Regions from separate parts of the Rossellomorea yichunensis genome, predicted to be linked through region 3. Evidence: riboswitches for the same ligand, from Rfam matches in the RefSeq annotation. Region 3 holds a riboswitch; each other region holds the start of a gene.
What was found. A riboswitch is a leader RNA that binds a small molecule or an ion and turns the genes downstream of it on or off. The one in region 3 is predicted to bind S-adenosylmethionine.
Positions count from the first base shown of each region.

Region 1 (4,217 bases), on a different contig from region 3:
CTGTGTAGCACAACATCCACACCCAGGCTGATCGGCCTTTGCAGCAGGGGAGTCATAAATGTATTATCAAGAAAAGTTAAACATCCATTAGCCTTGGCAAGCTTTACGACTCCTTCAATATCGGTGATATTCAGAAGCGGATTGGATGGTGTCTCCATATAAATCACTTTCGTATTGTGCTTGATTGAACAAGCCACTTCATGTAGATCTTTCATATTCACAAATGAATATTCAATTCCAAATTTAGTGAGGACCTCGGTAATCATTCTGTATGTCCCACCGTACACTTCTTCTGATACGAGAACATGATCTCCACTCGACAATAATAAGAAGCTAGTGGAGATTGCTGCCATCCCTGATGAAAAGGCAAAGCCTCTTACTCCACCTTCTAATTCCGCGATCGTTTCTTCAACGGTTTCCCTCGTCGGATTTCCCGAACGGCTGTAATCATACGTTCCATATTGATCAAAATCCTGTTGATGAAAGGTCGTAGCATGATTAATCGGTGTAGAGACCGCTCCTGTTTCTTTATCAAATCCGTGAGAATGAATGAGTGACGTTTGAAGTGAAAATGGTTTTTTACTCATACGTAAACACCTCTTTTTCCAATTGTTGAAAAACATTCTCCAGATCTTCTATCAGGTCATCAATAAATTCAATTCCTACAGAGAACCGCAGGAGTCTGTTGCAGATACCCAAACTCTTTCTTTCTTCTTCAGGAATGTCTGCGTGTGTTTGAGTGGCGGGATAGGTGATAAAGCTTTCGACCCCTCCTAAACTTTCAGCAAACGTTATAACTTTTAAGTGTTGGAGAAAGGGAGAAACCCATTCTTCCTTTGCGATACGAAAGGAAAGCATGCCACCTTTTCCCGGATATAATACGTCTGTTACACATTCATGGGCATCAAGATACTTCGCTAACTTTCTTGCGTTTTTTTCGTGCTGTGCCATTCTGAGACTAAGGGTCTTCATTCCTCTTAATAAGAGCCAACAATCAAAAGGGGCGAGAACCGCACCGATTGAATTTTGAATGGTGTAGATTTTTTCCGCCAACTCCTCTGTGTTTACAATCACAACACCTGCCAGCACGTCATTATGTCCCCCTAAGTATTTCGTGGCGCTGTGAATAACGATGTCTGCTCCTTCAGAAAGTGGCTTCTGCAGAATAGGTGTGTAGAAAGTATTATCTACAATTAAAAGCAATCCGTTATGCTTAGCGAGCCCGGCGACCTCAGAAATACTTGCTTCATTCATTAATGGATTGGTTGGTGTTTCAAGGAAGATGGCCTTTGTTCTCTTAGAAATTTGCTCTTCTATGGAGCCGGCATCACTTGTATCGACGAAATGAAATTTGATCCTATATTGTGCTTCATACTGTACGAATAATCGGTAGCTACCGCCGTATAGGTCTTTTGAAACAATCAATTCATCCCCGGTGGAAAATAAGCTAAGGATAGCCTGAATCGCTGCCATCCCCGAGCTGAAGGCAAATCCTCTGTGCCCTTCCTCCAATTGAGTGAGGGTGTCTTCTAAGGTGGCGCGGGTTGGATTACCTGTTCTTGTGTAGTCATAACCTGTCGATTGCCCAACTCCCTTATGTTCATAGGCAGTCGCTAAATGAATGGGTAAGCTCACAGCACCCGTGGCAGGATCTTTTCGATTTCCCGCCTGGACAAGCATTGTATCAATATGTTTTTTCAACCTTCTTCTCTCCTTTTCTATCTTGAATACGAAAAGGGAAAAAACAAAAAAACCTTCTTAATGAAAATAAGAAGGTTTTGTACGTTCGTTCTCCCTCTTATCGTCCAAGTTGACATCAACTTGCTGGAATTAGCACCATACCTAAAACTTTGGCTGGTTGCTGAGGTGTCTTCGGGCCAGTCCCTCTACCTCTCTTGATAAGAAACTATATGATTTTGTGAAAAATAACTTTCCCATAACTTATAACAAAGAAGAAGAAATGTCAATGAGAATTATGAATTATCTGAAAAACAAAATGATCATCGCGCTTCATCTCCCTGTTCTATTTCAATGATAAATTCCTATTTTCCTTTTAATCTCCTTCATGAATGGGATTGTTTTTTCCCGTGCTTTTTTTGCTCCAGTTTGTAAGATGGTATCAAGCATATGGGGACTCGCCATCAGTTCTTCATATTTCGATCTTGGTTCTTCGATAAAAGAGTTCATTACTTGGAATAGCTCTTTTTTGGCATCTCCCCAGCCTATTCCTTCTTGAAATCTCCTTCTCATTTCTTCAACTTGATCGGAAGTTGCAAATTCTTTATATAACGCAAAAATGACGGAGGAGTCAGGATCCTTGGGCTCCTCAGGGGGTGATGAATCTGTTTTGATTTTATTAATTAATTTTTGAAGCTTTTTTGATTCTTCAAATAATGGAATGGTGTTGTTATAACTTTTACTCATTTTACGTCCGTCTAGTCCCGGTAGAACAGCCGTTTCTTCTTGGATGACATATTCAGGAATGACAAATATTTCTCCATATTGTTTGTTAAAGCTTTCAGCTATGTCTCGTGCAATTTCAACATGCTGTATCTGATCTTTTCCGACAGGTACCATCTCGGTTTTAAAAAGGAGGATATCAGCTGCCATTAAAATTGGATAGGTGAATAATCCCATATTGACTCCAGCATCAACATCTTTGCCGCTTTCTTTATTTTCTTGGACCAATGATTTATATGCGTGGGCACGGTTCATTAATCCTTTCGGTGCAAAACAAGACAGAATCCAACTCAATTCAAAGATTTCAGGTACATCAGATTGACGATAAAAGATCGCTCGATCAGGATTCAAACCTAATGCTAACCAAGCTGCTGCCACTCCATAAGAAAGTTCTTTCATTTCATGCTTATCGTGTATCTTCGTTAAACCATGATAATCCGCAACAAAATAAGCTGTGTTGTAGGATTGGTTCTCAGCCAATTGTAATGCCGGTTTGATTGCACCAATATAATTCCCCAAATGAATACGGCCTGTTGGTTTAATACCAGTCAGAACTTGTCTTTTCATAACCATTCCCTCCGATGAAAAATAATAAAAATAAACACAAAAAGGGCTTCCCATCCTCTAAAAAAGGACGGGAAACCCGTGGTGCCACCTTCATTCGCTTACACTTTAGTAAACGCACTCATCTGTACAGAAGTCGCCTTCGATACATCGTCTCTTTTATCGGTGAGACCTTCCGCCATAACCTACTTAATTTCAGCATGGATGCTCAAAAGCCCATTCAACGATTTCACCATACTGATTCTCACCAGCCATCAGCTCTCTGAAATGTTTCGTTCGTCTACTCTTCTTCCTCATCGCATTTCATATTTAAAGTGTTTCCATTATTTTAATGTATAGGGAAATAATGGTCAAGTGGGTGCAAACACATTTTAGATTTCTTTGGATGAAAGGGGAAGGAAAAGCTTTATGCCTCTCTTATTGAATGGAAGAAATTTCATATCGGCGATCAGATGACTGGCATATCCGATTACACATGCTTCAAATACCCCATCAATCATTAAAGATGACTCTAGATAATGAGCAATCACGCCATAATATACGATTCCAAGTACAGAGTGAGTATAACTTCGATGTGAAACGAATGAGGCAAAGAAAATATAGATACCTAACAACCATAACCATGTTTCATTCAGCTGCCAACCGCATGCTGTCACACCGATGCCAGTAATCATCAGCATTCTTCGCTGAGTAATGAAACTTGAGAGAATCATCATTCCTGCACCATATCCAATACCTAGCCATCGTTCTTTCCCGATTCCTTCCAGATAGCTGTATACCATCATTAGAAACCCAATGATTTGTGCTACTGCTCTGATCATTTTAGGTGAAAAAGTAACCTTGTTACTAAGTTTTCCGTCAATATCCATATCAGGCATGAGTCCGGATATCCCACCTATTGCCACAAGTGCGGCCGTTATGTCAGGACCAGATCCAAATGAGTTGGCCACAATAAACCCTGTTGCTGCTCCAATTGCCATATGTGCTGTGCCGTTCAAGTGTGTCCTCCTACTCTCTTATCACATTATGTATATACTAGATTACTATAATAGCCTTTATTAACCATATTGACTATGGGAAGTACGAATTAATTTCTAAAGATGAGCCGATATGCGCTCAATAATTTCAAAAAGATAGGACCTTTCATGTGGAACAAAGTGATGGTAACTCACCCTTTGCTTAATGAAATCCTT
Region 1 is NZ_JAVYAD010000001.1:782,456-786,672, reverse strand. Features, by position in the region: gene metC (cystathionine beta-lyase) at 1-587, opposite strand, end outside; gene RSX31_RS03875 (methionine biosynthesis PLP-dependent protein) at 580-1,701, opposite strand; SAM riboswitch class I at 1,796-1,905, opposite strand; gene RSX31_RS03870 (tryptophan--tRNA ligase) at 2,029-3,027, opposite strand; T-box leader at 3,088-3,330, opposite strand; gene RSX31_RS03865 (metal-dependent hydrolase) at 3,396-4,022, opposite strand; gene RSX31_RS03860 (NUDIX hydrolase) at 4,119-4,217, opposite strand, start outside.
Region 1: it holds a riboswitch for S-adenosylmethionine, as region 3 does, so the genes downstream of both, RSX31_RS03875 (methionine biosynthesis PLP-dependent protein) here and RSX31_RS16045 (methionine ABC transporter ATP-binding protein) in region 3, are expected to answer to the same signal.

Region 2 (4,217 bases), on a different contig from region 3:
CCACGGCCCGGCCCCCATGGACTCCGCCGCTTCAATGACACCCGGTTCCACTTCAAGGAGCGAGCTCTCTATCAGTCTTGCAATATACGGTGCCGCAAATACGACAAGCGGCACGACGGCTGCCGCCGTTCCGATCGATGTGCCCACTACCAATCTTGTAAAGGGGATGATGGCCACCATCAAGATGATGAACGGGACCGAACGGAACACGTTAATGATGCTGCTCAATACGGAAAAGACGACTTTATTTTCAAGTAAGTGCCCCTTCCGCGTGACCACGACTATGATGCCGAGGGGAAGCCCAATCAACGTTGCAAACAGGAGGGAGAATGACACCATCGCCACGGTATCCCATGTCGCTTCTATAATTTTCGGCCAAAATAATTCCCAGTTAACTTGCACGCTTCTCCACCTCGCTTACGAATAATCGGTTCTTCCAATAATCCAGGATCTCTTCCGTTTCTTTCTTGCTGCCAATGATCTGTACGATGAGATTCCCGAACGGCTTACCCTGGAGTTCCGTGATCTGGCCGAATAACACATTGATGTGGGCATCGAATTTCTTTGCCGTTTCGGAAAGGATCGGCGTGCCCGTCGAATCCCCTTTGAAAATGAGGCGGCAGATGCGCCCTTCTTTGCTGTCATTCAATTTGTCGAGAACCGATGCCGGCAGCTGATCATTCATGACACTCTTCACAAAATTTTTCGTCGTCCGGGTCTGCGGGTTGGAGAAGATATCGAAGACGCTTCCTTCTTCAACGATTTCTCCATTTTCCATGACAGCGACCTTATCACAGATTTCCCGGATGACCCCCATTTCGTGGGTGATCATCACAATCGTAATGCCATACTCCGCGTTGACTCTCTTTAATAAGTTCAGAATCGAATCCGTCGTCTGGGGATCAAGTGCGGATGTTGCTTCATCGCAGAGCAGAATCGAAGGCGATGTCGCCAGGGCTCTTGCTATCCCCACCCTTTGCTTCTGCCCTCCTGACAGTTGATCAGGATAATGCTTCGCTTTATCTTCAAGTCCGACAAACACGAGCAGCTCCTTTACTCTCTCGCTGATCTTTTCTTTTGGCCATTTTGCAAGTTTCAGAGGATAGGCGATATTCCCTGCCACCGTCCGGGATTGAAACAGATTGAAATGCTGAAAAATCATCCCGATGCGGTGCCGCTCTTTCCTCAGATCGATTGCCGACTGATCTTTCAGGCTGCGCCCCTCTATGAAAATATCACCCGATGATGGTTTCTCTAAAAAATTGAGACAGCGGACAAGCGTGCTTTTTCCCGCTCCGCTGAATCCGATCACTCCATAAATCTCTCCCCTCTTCACTTCGAAGGAAACATTCTTCAAAGCGGTGAATGGTCCATCCTTCGCCTCGAATACTTTCGTAACATTCTGAACTCTGATCATACAGGACTTGCTCCTTTCGCTATGTATTCTTCTTGAAGCCTGTGTTTGAAGGACATGGCTGAAAATAAAAAGTGCCCCCCTTCATAAGAAGAGAGGCACAAATATGTATATGTCCACTCTTCTCATCTTTCAAGTCATATGACTTGATGGAATTGGCACGGTATTCATAAGAACCCGTTGCCGAGGTATCGCAGGGCCAGTCCCTCCACCTCTCTGGATAAGAAGATATTGCTTTATTAAGTTAAAGTTATGATACGTTTAAGCATTAGGGTCATGGTAAAGGATTTCAATTGGTTTGTCAATCCTGTTTTTGAATTAATTGTATTACGGAGGACTAATCAAATGGGGCATTTTAACCAGTTTTCAACTAGTTGTTGAACTTTTTTACCTTTTTACTGGGAAGTATATTGATGATTGACACAAAAGACCATGTAAACGTTGTCCGGCTCTCCATTAATGTCCCTTTTTATTGAAGATGGATATAACTTTATTCATTCAGTTTTATGAGGGCATAGTATGTATCGTGTAAGAACTCATTATTTTCATCATTAAGTAACTAACTTTCACCGTCTTTTTCGAAGTGGAGTCCACCCATGGTTTGTTTCCAGACCTTTATATTCCACTCATATTCCTCCTTTTCACACGAATAACATAGGCTAAAACAACCATATAATAAATTTCACCCTACTCGTCGCAAGATATTAATGTTGAAAAAATTAAAGGTTTTCCCCTAAATAATCTTCATTTTTCTTATTTTAGTTTCAGGCATAATACCATTCTATTCTATTGATTCTACATAGCCTAAACGTTCATTAGCTGCAGGAAAATGTAAGAAAAAATACTTGTTTTAAAGCACTTAAAAAGTTTTTGACGCTTCTCTCAACCAGTCTTGTAAATTACATTTTCACACAAAATGTTACAAATTCTGATAATATGTAGGTAAAAGGAGGTGTGAAATATACAAGAGTTTACTTTGGGAAGTCGAATTAAATTCGAGAGAAAAAAGCAAGAGATCCCTCAATCCGCTCTGGCCTATGGGGTATGTTCAATATCTTATCTTAGTAAAATTGAAAACGATAAGATAAATCCGAATCCTGAAATCGTTTCTCTTATTTGCGATAAGCTAAATATACAGAACATCCAATCAGATGATCCTAGAAAGCTAATTCCAAGATTTAGAGATGATATCGAGAGGTTATATACTGCAATAAAATATTCTGGAGAAGAAGAAGTCGTATCCTTATTCAACAGGATTGAGAAAGATTATGAATCACTTACTCTCCCTTCATTCTATCTTGTGAAGAAACTATTTTCATTAAGAATCGACTTGCTAAGGGGTCTAGTTGAAAGGTCTGAACAAACCTATTCAGAAATCCTGAATTTAACTGAATATCTCGACCCATTTTCATTTGATTTTTATCATAGGTTCTGTGGATTATATAACTACATGCTCGGAGACCTAAAACTTTCTCTCCATCACTACAAAGAAGCAGAACTATCATTGGAGAGACAGGACATCGAAGAGGTATATTACCAGATGGGCCTGGTATATACTAAACTTGAAAATATATCTTTATCGACCTATTACACAACCATGGCTCTCTCTCGATATGAGAATATATTAAATTACAGATTATGTAAAAATTGCAATCTTCTCCTGGCAGTAAACTATCGCAAAATGGGGGAAAACGATAAAGCTTTAGCTATGTACCAGGCCATCTTAAATGGATTAGACAATAATTCAGATGAAAAATTAAAAGCCAAAGTATTTCACAATATGGGTCTCATACATAACCAAATGGAGAAGTATATAGAAGCGGTAAAATATTATAAGAAATCTATTTCTTATAAAGGGGAGAGCGGGGACCCAAGTAATACCTTGTACCTTTTAGCTAAAACCCATTTACATCTGGAAGAATACAGAGAGGCTCAGGAAATCGCTTTAGAAGGACGTAGATATTCTTCTAATAAAGAAAACACCGAATATCTTATCAAATTTCAAGTTCTTCAATTTTTCATAGAAAAAACTGAGAAGTCCGCCGCTTTTGAGGAATACATGCAATCAACCGCTTTACCACACTTTAAAGCAAAAAAAGATCGGGCAACCGTAGTTGAGTTCACTCAATTATTAGCTGATTATTACGAGAACAACCACAAGTACAAAAGTGCTTACCTATTACTTAAAAACCTATCAAAGGAGAAATGAAAATGAAACTCAAATTAAAGTCTTTATTTATTACTACACTCTTATTACTAGTCGGCACTACTGTTGCAACATCCACATTTGCTGACGATGAACTACCAGATCCTCGAGTGGGCGATATTAATACAATGACGGTCAACACATCTTCTTCAAAGTAATCTATCGTCATAAATGTTCTGTTATGTATTAAGCAACCTCCCCTAAGCCATATTAATGAGGAGGTTGCTTTTGTTCAATTCAGCCTTTATATGGAATCAAATAATTAAACCCCTTTGATTATTAGTGGTAAGAAGTTCGTTCGAGAGCGAAAAAAAGCCTATTTGCAGTTGATTTTTCGATGCCCAATAAACATTGTTTTGAGCTGTAAGCCCTAATACAATTAAAGTGCTTATTCCTGTTCCCCTGAGTTACTATCATTATCTTTTTTTGTTATATACAATTGCAGTAATTACATTAAGTCCTATAGTTCCTATAGCTAGTAGGGATGAAAGACGGACCACACCTTTAGAAGTGTCCATAAGCGCTGACCAATCCTCTATTCTGACTAAGTAATCATTGTATAAAATTTGAAAAATCAGGGCTACTACACAGGCACTA
Region 2 is NZ_JAVYAD010000003.1:202,765-206,981, reverse strand. Features, by position in the region: gene RSX31_RS08870 (methionine ABC transporter permease) at 1-402, opposite strand, end outside; gene RSX31_RS08865 (methionine ABC transporter ATP-binding protein) at 392-1,417, opposite strand; SAM riboswitch class I at 1,537-1,641, opposite strand; gene RSX31_RS08860 (helix-turn-helix domain-containing protein) at 2,391-3,623, shown strand; gene RSX31_RS08855 (hypothetical protein) at 4,037-4,217, opposite strand, start outside.
Region 2: it holds a riboswitch for S-adenosylmethionine, as region 3 does, so the genes downstream of both, RSX31_RS08865 (methionine ABC transporter ATP-binding protein) here and RSX31_RS16045 (methionine ABC transporter ATP-binding protein) in region 3, are expected to answer to the same signal.

Region 3 (4,217 bases):
ATTAAAATGACGACGGTCGTGATCATCACCGTGTTGTCATATCGGTAGTACCCGAAGCGAATTGCCAGGTCCCCGACTCCCCCTCCACCGACAATGCCGGCCATGGCAGAATAGGCAACTAAACTGATCGTTGTAATCGTGATTGCTTGAATCACCGCTGGACGAGCTTCCGGTAACAGCACGTCCTTAATGATCATCCAAGGGCTTGCCCCAACCGAAACCGAGGCTTCAATGACACCTTTATCAATCTCACGCAATGATGTTTCTACCATTCTCGCAAAAAACGGAATTCCCGCAACAGAGAGTGATACGGATGCTGCCGTCGGTCCGATCGTGGTTCCGGTCAACAGTTTGGTTAATGGTAAGAGTGCGACTAATAGAATGATGAACGGAACCGACCGCACCATATTGACGACAAATCCAACGACCTTTTTGATCAAACTATTTTGTAAAAACAAGCCTTTGTCTGTTACGAAAAGAAGAATCCCGAGCGGTAATCCCACTAAAATCGCAACTCCGAGTGAAATCCCCACCATATATACCGTTTCAAAAAAGGCTTTATTCAATTCTGGTAAAATCGCAGTCAATGAATCAGGCAGCATTCTCAAGCACCTCCAAGCTCTGCGTCTTCAGCGTGATGAACCGGATCGCGGCTTCGATCTCGTCATGGGAGCCGATCAGTTCCATGATAAAAATCCCCAGTGGCACTTCCTGAATATATTCAATCTTGCCGTGAAGGATATTGCCTCGCACCTTGTATTTCTGGAACACTTCCGATACGACGCTTTCCTCTGCGATCGATCCTTTGAATTGGATTTTGATCAGCTTTCCTTTCCTTGATTCCACAAGGTGCGGAGGGAGTTCAAATTGAAGGATCGTTTCAATGAATTGTTTCGTTAAAGGCTGCTTCGGTTCTGCAAACAGGTCGTAAACCGGACCTTCCTCCACGATCTTTCCATCCTGCATCACGGCCATCCGGTCGCAGATTTCTTTCACCACTTCCATCTCGTGGGTGATGAGTACGATCGTCAAACCCAGTTCTTTGTTGATTTTTTTCAATAGCTTCAAGATCGATTTCGTCGTATTCGGATCGAGTGCCGATGTCGCTTCATCGCAAAGTAAAACCGATGGGTTATTCGCAAGGGCTCTCGCAATCCCGACTCTTTGCTTTTGTCCTCCACTGAGCTGGGCCGGATACGCGTCCGCTTTGTCCGATAGACCGACCATCTCCAGAAGCTCGACAACCCTGGGCTTTATTTTCGCTTTCGGTACACTAGCTGCTTTCAAGGCAAACGCCAGATTGTCAAACACCGTTTTGGATTTGATCAGGTGAAAATGTTGAAAAATCATGCTCGTTTTTTGACGGGCGAGTCTTAATTGTTTGGACGTGAGCTTCGTAAAATCCTGTCCATCAATGATGATTTCTCCTGATGTAGGGGTTTCTAATAGATTCAGGCAGCGAATGAGTGAACTCTTCCCCGCTCCACTGTATCCGACGATTCCAAAGATCTCACCCTTTTCAATCTTTACGGAAACATTATCGACACCGACCACCGTTTGCTTCTTTGTACTGTAGGTTTTAACTAGATTTCGAATCTCGATCAATGTGCACACCCCTTTTTTGTACAATAAAAAATGCCTCTTTCAACTGAAAGAAGCATCGCCTGTTTATCTCGACTTATCTCTCAGAATGAAATCATTCTGCAGGAATTAGCACCGTTCCAATACTGGAGGTTGCCGGACGTCATAGGGCCTGATCCCTCGGTCACTCTGGATAATTGAAAGTATGTAATTTTCTAAATTTTTATCTTATAGAGGATAATACTGGGTATGTGAATGGAAGTCAATAGGGAATTTTTCAGTTGTTTTTATGTAAGCGTTATCTTCGTTGGTGCACTAGGGGAGGGATTTTTTGTGTAGGGGAACTTTGGTTTGATATGGTCGTGGTGATGGTCCTTTTTTTTACAGTTGATAATATATTCCTAAAGTTGATAATAAAAGGACAAAAGTCGATAATATATCATGAAAAGTCGATAATAAAACTTCTCTTATCCTATCAATCCATGTATTTCACATCGATCTCAGTCAAAATCCTGCCTTAACACCATCTCAAAACCATACATACTATCCAAAAACATTCCTTTCCACCTCCAAATGGGACGAATCTCCATTACCAATAGAAAAAGGCACTACCTTCCATAGCAGCACCCCATTTGTCATAACAACTCACATCAAACATTCTAATCTCCCAATCAACCAATCAAAAACTAGACGCCCACTCCTTAATCCCCGTCAACACATCCAACTCCCTCAACCTCTGCTCACAATAAGACGAATTCCCTTTCAAGTATGTATCAACATAAGCCGGATGACACATAATCTCAAGCGTCTCACCTTCATCCCTGCTGTCCAATATCCTCTTCAATCCTTCAACCGACACTCCGTCACCATAAAAGTCCATCGAGAACCGATCGGTTAACACATTCATTGCGTCTAACCCATCACAGGGCACATTCCGGACCGGAACCCCAAAGCGCTCCGACAACCTCTTCACCACCGGGATCAGTGGCCGAAAGCTATGAACATGGTGATGACTGTCAATATGAGAAAGGGGCAGACCGAATGATAGGAATTTATCCATCTGAGCCTCCCACTCCATTTCAACCTCATCCACATTGATTTCTTTTTCTTCAAAAATCCTGCTGGTGTAACGGAAAAGGCCTCTCTCATCAAGAAGAGATGGTACTCCGCCAGAAACTGGTCTTCCGCATGTCAGCGTTAAATGGATCCCAACCTGTAATTCCGGATAAACCTTCGCCAATTCCACCGCATGCAGAGTTCCCGGCATATTGACCAGCATCGTTGTTGAGTTGACGATGCCAAACCGGTGACTATCAACGATGCCGTAATTCACCCCCCGGCATAAACCAAAATCATCTGCATTGATGATCACGTTCCTCATAATCCCCCATCCCCTTTTCGCTAATAGGTTCTTTCTACAAGAAAGCTCGCTTTATCTCCTCTGAAGATCGCTTTGGAAAATTCGATGACCGATCCATCCTCTACATAAGCCGTCGTCTCAATCATAAAGCAAGGTGTCCCCTCAGGCACCTCGAGCTTTTCTGCCACTCGTTCATCTGCTAAAAACAACTCGATCGTTTCGACGGTTTTTTTAATTTTTATCTCAAACTGTGTTTCCAGGAGCTTGTAAAGAGATCTTTCACATTCGTCTTTATCAAGCCCGGGCGTCTTGTACCAGGGCAGATAGGCCACCTCATATTGCAGGGGCAGACCGTCTGAATATCGGATCCTCTCTAAACGATTGACGGGATCTCCATTCTTTAATTCCAACGCTTTTTCCACTGTTGATTCTGCCGGGATGACATTCATGCTTAGTACCTTGATCTTAGGTTTCTTACCTTGTAATCGCAGTTGCTCTGTGTAGTTGTCGATCGTCGAGGACAGGATTTGACTGACTTTCTCTTCTGCGACAAAAGTTCCTCTTCCTTGCTCGCGATACACGTAACCTTCAAGTGTCAGCTGCTGGAGCGCCGTCCGGATCGTCGTACGACTGACATTGAACTTTTCGCAAAACTCCGCCTCTGTCGGCAGTTTTGTATTCGGAGCGTACTCTTTATTTTTAATCATGTGGATGATTTCTTCTTTTACATGCGAATGCAGGGCCTTTGCTTCTTGTGTCTCTTTCATTCTGTTTCTCCCTTCCACTTTCTTCCTATATTTGTTATAACACATCCACGATCAATTCTCTATTCCTATTCATTTTATCATAAAAACAATTTGTTATTACAATTAAATAAAAATCAGTCATAAATTTCATATTTGTCATTACAATATATAGACGAGCAAAAATTTGTATGATACATTATAAAAAAATAGAAATCGCTTTCAAAATGAAGGGAGATCGACAGAATGTCATTAAAGGTGGTCATAATCGGAGGCGGATCAAGCTATACACCAGAAATTATCGAGGGGTTCATCCACCGATACAAATCTTTTCCTGTCACAGACATAACGCTTGTAGACATCGAAGCAGGGAAAGAGAAGCTTGAGATTATCGGGCAGTTTGCTCGTCGAATGATCCAAAAAGCAGGTGTGCCGATTGAATTGGAATGGACTCTTAACCGGCGGGATGCCTTGATAGGCGCTGATTTTGTGACAACACAAATCAGGGTGGGCGGTCTCTCAGCCAGGGAAAA
Region 3 is NZ_JAVYAD010000005.1:437,669-441,885, forward strand. Features, by position in the region: gene RSX31_RS16040 (methionine ABC transporter permease) at 1-602, opposite strand, end outside; gene RSX31_RS16045 (methionine ABC transporter ATP-binding protein) at 592-1,605, opposite strand; SAM riboswitch class I at 1,676-1,781, opposite strand; gene chbG (chitin disaccharide deacetylase) at 2,261-2,962, opposite strand; gene RSX31_RS16055 (GntR family transcriptional regulator) at 2,983-3,708, opposite strand; gene RSX31_RS16060 (6-phospho-beta-glucosidase) at 3,931-4,217, shown strand, end outside.

Region 4 (4,217 bases), on a different contig from region 3:
TGAGGAAAATTCATTTAAAATTTCACTCATGAAAGTCATCGGTTATCGGGAGAAATCAATCATGAACATGATGATCGGCTACAATATTTGGTTTATCATCCTTGGATTTGTAATAGGAATACCCGTAACGCTCCTATCAATTTCAGCCTTTATGAATTCAATCACCTCAGAGATGAATGTGACGATTCCCGTAAAGTTGGATTGGATGAGTGTCCTCATCAGTTTTATCATCATCATCGCATCATATCATGTATCCCTATGGCTGAATCATCGGAAGTTGAAAGGGATTTCTATGAACGAAGCGATTAACCGGAGTTCGGAATAGAAACTGTAGTTTGACGTTAAACCGATAAAAGGGTACCAGGCATTAAGAATGCCACGTACCCTTTTATCGTTATCATTCGATTCCCTGACAAACCGGACAATAGTACAGCCTTCTTGAAGCCGCCACCGTCTTCTCGATTTCACTTCCACAATTGAAGCAAGATCCACCTTCCCGGTTAAAGACCCAGTGACGATAACGTGAACGCTTCACTCCTTGGCCTTTCATTTTCTGTGCTAGGTCGAGATCATTGGTGATCCCACCAGTCTCATACGATTGTCTCACTAAATCCTTGATGCTATGTGCAGCTTTCTTCAATTGCTTCTCTGTGCAGTCGACTGGCCTGAGAGAAGGATGTATGCCAGCGAAAAACATGATTTCAGATCGCAAATAATTTCCGATTCCGGCTACGAAACCTTGATCCAGCAATAGAATCGACCATTTGCGGTTTCGGAATCGTTTGTCCTTCATCCGTTCCATCAGCTCATCTACTGATACCTCTTCGCTTAAAAGATCAGGTCCTACTTTTGAGACGAATGGGTGCCCGGGCACTTCTTCGTCACGAAGAACCTCTATATCAGATGCACTATAGAGAAGTGCCGATTTATTCTCATTATGTATGGCCAATCGGAGCTGGCGGTTTGTTTTCGGGTAGTTATATGTGTTTCTGATATACCATTTCCCGTAAAGCTGATTGTGGGAGTAGATGGTGTACCCATTGTCAAAGCGGATGAGCATGGCTTTTCCCTTCGTATCGACCCTTGTCACGATCGACCCCATTAGCAGATCCCCGTAGTCTTCTAAATGAAGGAAGGCAAAATAAATATCTTCCACGGTTTTATTTTTTAGAGCACGCTCTACTTCATCTGCAGCTCTTCTGATTTCCGGACCTTCTGGCATGGCAGTTTCTCCTTTTTTAGTATAGTTGTTCCCTTTTTTCTTCCTAAAGTAACATTCGGATAGGCTGGGCTACTCATCTATTTCATGGTCTTGACATTATTCCAATATATTGATAGAGTTTTAAAAAATCTACATATTTCTTATCCAGAGAGGTGGAGGGACTGGCCCTTTGAAGCCTCAGCAACAGGTCTGTGAAGATACTGTGCTAATTCCAGCGGGTGATTCAAACCCTGATAGATAGGAGCAATCTTTTATTTGTCGGTGACGCACTCGTTCAGGGTGCGTTTTTTGTTTGTCTACCCATTCCACAATATATTTAGAAGGAAGGGTGTTTTTGATGGAAAACGCAGGACAGAGTTTTAAAAGAGCGATGAAGACACGTCATTTAGTGATGCTGTCTCTTGGGGGGGTGATCGGAACCGGGCTTTTCTTGAGTTCGGGGTATACGATTCATCAGGCAGGACCATTCGGGACGATCCTTTCTTATTTGGTTGGGGCGCTGGTGGTGTATCTTGTGATGCTTTGTTTAGGTGAACTTTCTGTCCATATGCCGGAAACAGGATCCTTTCATAGTTATGCTGCAAAGTTCATTGGACCTGGGACCGGGTACACGGTGGGCTGGTTATATTGGCTGACATGGACAGTGGCATTGGGGTCGGAGTTTACGGCGGCTGGCTTGATGATGCAGCGTTGGTTTCCTTCGATTAGTGTATGGATCTGGAGCGCGGTCTTTGCTGCGTTGATTTTTGTGCTTAATACGTTGTCGGTGCGGTTTTTTGCTGAATCTGAATTTTGGTTTTCTATAGTAAAAGTGATTGCAATCGTTGCGTTTATTGTGATCGGGGCAGGGGCGATCGTCGGGTTCATCTCTCTCAGTCATTCAGAGCCCGCTCCGTTTTTCTCGAATATCACAAGTTCAGGGTTGTTTCCGAATGGGGCATTTGCCATCTTGATGACCATGCTTGCCGTCAATTTTGCCTTTTCAGGAACAGAATTGATCGGGGTTGCGGCGGGAGAAACAGAGAATCCATCCAAATCGATTCCTAAAGCCATCCGCACCACGCTTGTGAGATTGATCATCTTTTATGTAGGGACGATTATCGTATTATCCGCTTTATTACCGAGCCAGTCAGCCGGTGTATTGGAAAGTCCTTTCGTAGCGGTGCTTGGTCGGATTGGAATCCCGTATGCCGCCGATATCATGAATTTTGTGATCATAACGGCCATTTTATCAGCGGCAAACTCCGGTCTGTATGCTTCCTCCAGAATGCTATGGTCGCTCTCAGATAAGCAAATGATCTCACCGGTTTTTGCCAAATTGACTGATCGGGGAGTCCCTCTCAATGCGATAGTTTGCAGCATGCTGGGAGGGGGGCTGGCATTGCTTTCAAGCATCATTGCACCGGGGACGGTCTACATCGTAATGGTGTCGGTCTCTGGCCTTGCGGTAGTAATCGTGTGGATGAGCATTAGTGCTGCCCAATTTCTATTTCGAAGACAGTACATAAGGGAGGGAAACGATGTGAAAGACTTGACTTATCGGACGCCGCTCTACCCACTCGTTCCCATTGCGTCATTTCTGCTTTGTCTAGCTTCTTGTATCGGCATTGCCTTTGATCCCACTCAGAGGATAGCCCTTTATTGCGGAATCCCATTTATCGCCCTTTGCTATGGAAGCTATTATCTAACACAATACGTAAAGAAAAGAGGAAGAGGTTATGTCGAATCAACTGAAGCTAAATCCCATTGATGCTATTTTACAAATAGATTCCCAACTGATTTTAGATGGAGCATTAGCCACAGAGCTGGAATCCCATGGCTTTGATTTAAACGATCCCCTTTGGTCTGCCCGTATACTCCTCGAAAAACCGGAAGCGATTGAGAAGGTTCATGCTGATTATTTCCGTGCAGGAGCCGATTGTGCGATTACAGCCAGCTACCAGGCAACGGTGGATGGTTTTCGAAAGCGAGGAATAGAGAAACCTGAAGCTCTGGAATTAATCAAGAAAACGGTTACTCTTGCCAAAGAAGCCCGGGATGACTTCTGGAAGGAAGAGAAGGGAAATTCGAATCGGCCGAAGCCAATCGTTGCAGGTTCTGTAGGACCTTACGGGGCATACCTTGCCGACGGCTCTGAATACGTGGGGAACTATGGAGTAAGTGATCAACAGTTAGCAGATTTCCATTTTCCGAGAATCCAGGCATTAGTGGAGGCGGGAGCTGATTTGTTGGCGTTTGAGACCATCCCGTCCTTGCAGGAAGCAAAGGTACTAGCTTCACTTCTGAAAGAATTTCACGATACCTGCGCCTGGCTGTCTTTTTCATTAAAGGATGGAGAGACGATAAGTGATGGAACGGGGATTGAAGAGTGCGCGCGTGTGTTCAATGACGATGAACAAATCGCTGCAATTGGTGTGAATTGTGCACCGATACCTGCGGCCGAGAAGGCGATAAGCGTATTAAGCAGAAACACTGACAAACCAATCATCGCGTACCCGAACTCAGGTGAGACTTACAATGCCGGGACCAAAACGTGGCATGGAAAGAAAGGGTGTTGCGCGTTTGATGAGGAATCAGTAATTTGGTACGAGGCAGGTGCCCGTATCATGGGTGGTTGCTGCCGGACGGATCCGGGTCATATTGAGGCGTTGGCGAAGAGGTGGAGGTAGGCAGTAACACTTAAAATACAAAAAGCCCAAGTAATACATCCACTTGGGCTTTTGTATTATTATCGCTACTATTATTTAATAGAAAACGTCTCTTTAATCAGCAAGTCCTCAGGTGATTCCCCGATCTGATCTTGGTGGAAGTAATCTCTGATGACTCCATCCTTTAAATAGTTGACGATTGAGACCATTGTCATACCTTGATCTAAAGCGAGGTAGGCTTGTGTCACTTCTCCCGTTTCCACATTGACTGAAGCAAGGAAGCCATATTTACCATACATATCGAAACGTTTCAACGCATGGATGTTTTTGAATGCTTCCATCGGTGC
Region 4 is NZ_JAVYAD010000007.1:226,896-231,112, reverse strand. Features, by position in the region: gene RSX31_RS19385 (ABC transporter permease) at 1-325, shown strand, start outside; gene nei (endonuclease VIII) at 398-1,222, opposite strand; SAM riboswitch class I at 1,360-1,466, shown strand; gene mmuP (S-methylmethionine permease) at 1,560-2,972, shown strand; gene mmuM (homocysteine S-methyltransferase) at 2,941-3,891, shown strand; gene RSX31_RS19365 (glucoamylase family protein) at 3,963-4,217, opposite strand, start outside.
Region 4: it holds a riboswitch for S-adenosylmethionine, as region 3 does, so the genes downstream of both, mmuP (S-methylmethionine permease) here and RSX31_RS16045 (methionine ABC transporter ATP-binding protein) in region 3, are expected to answer to the same signal.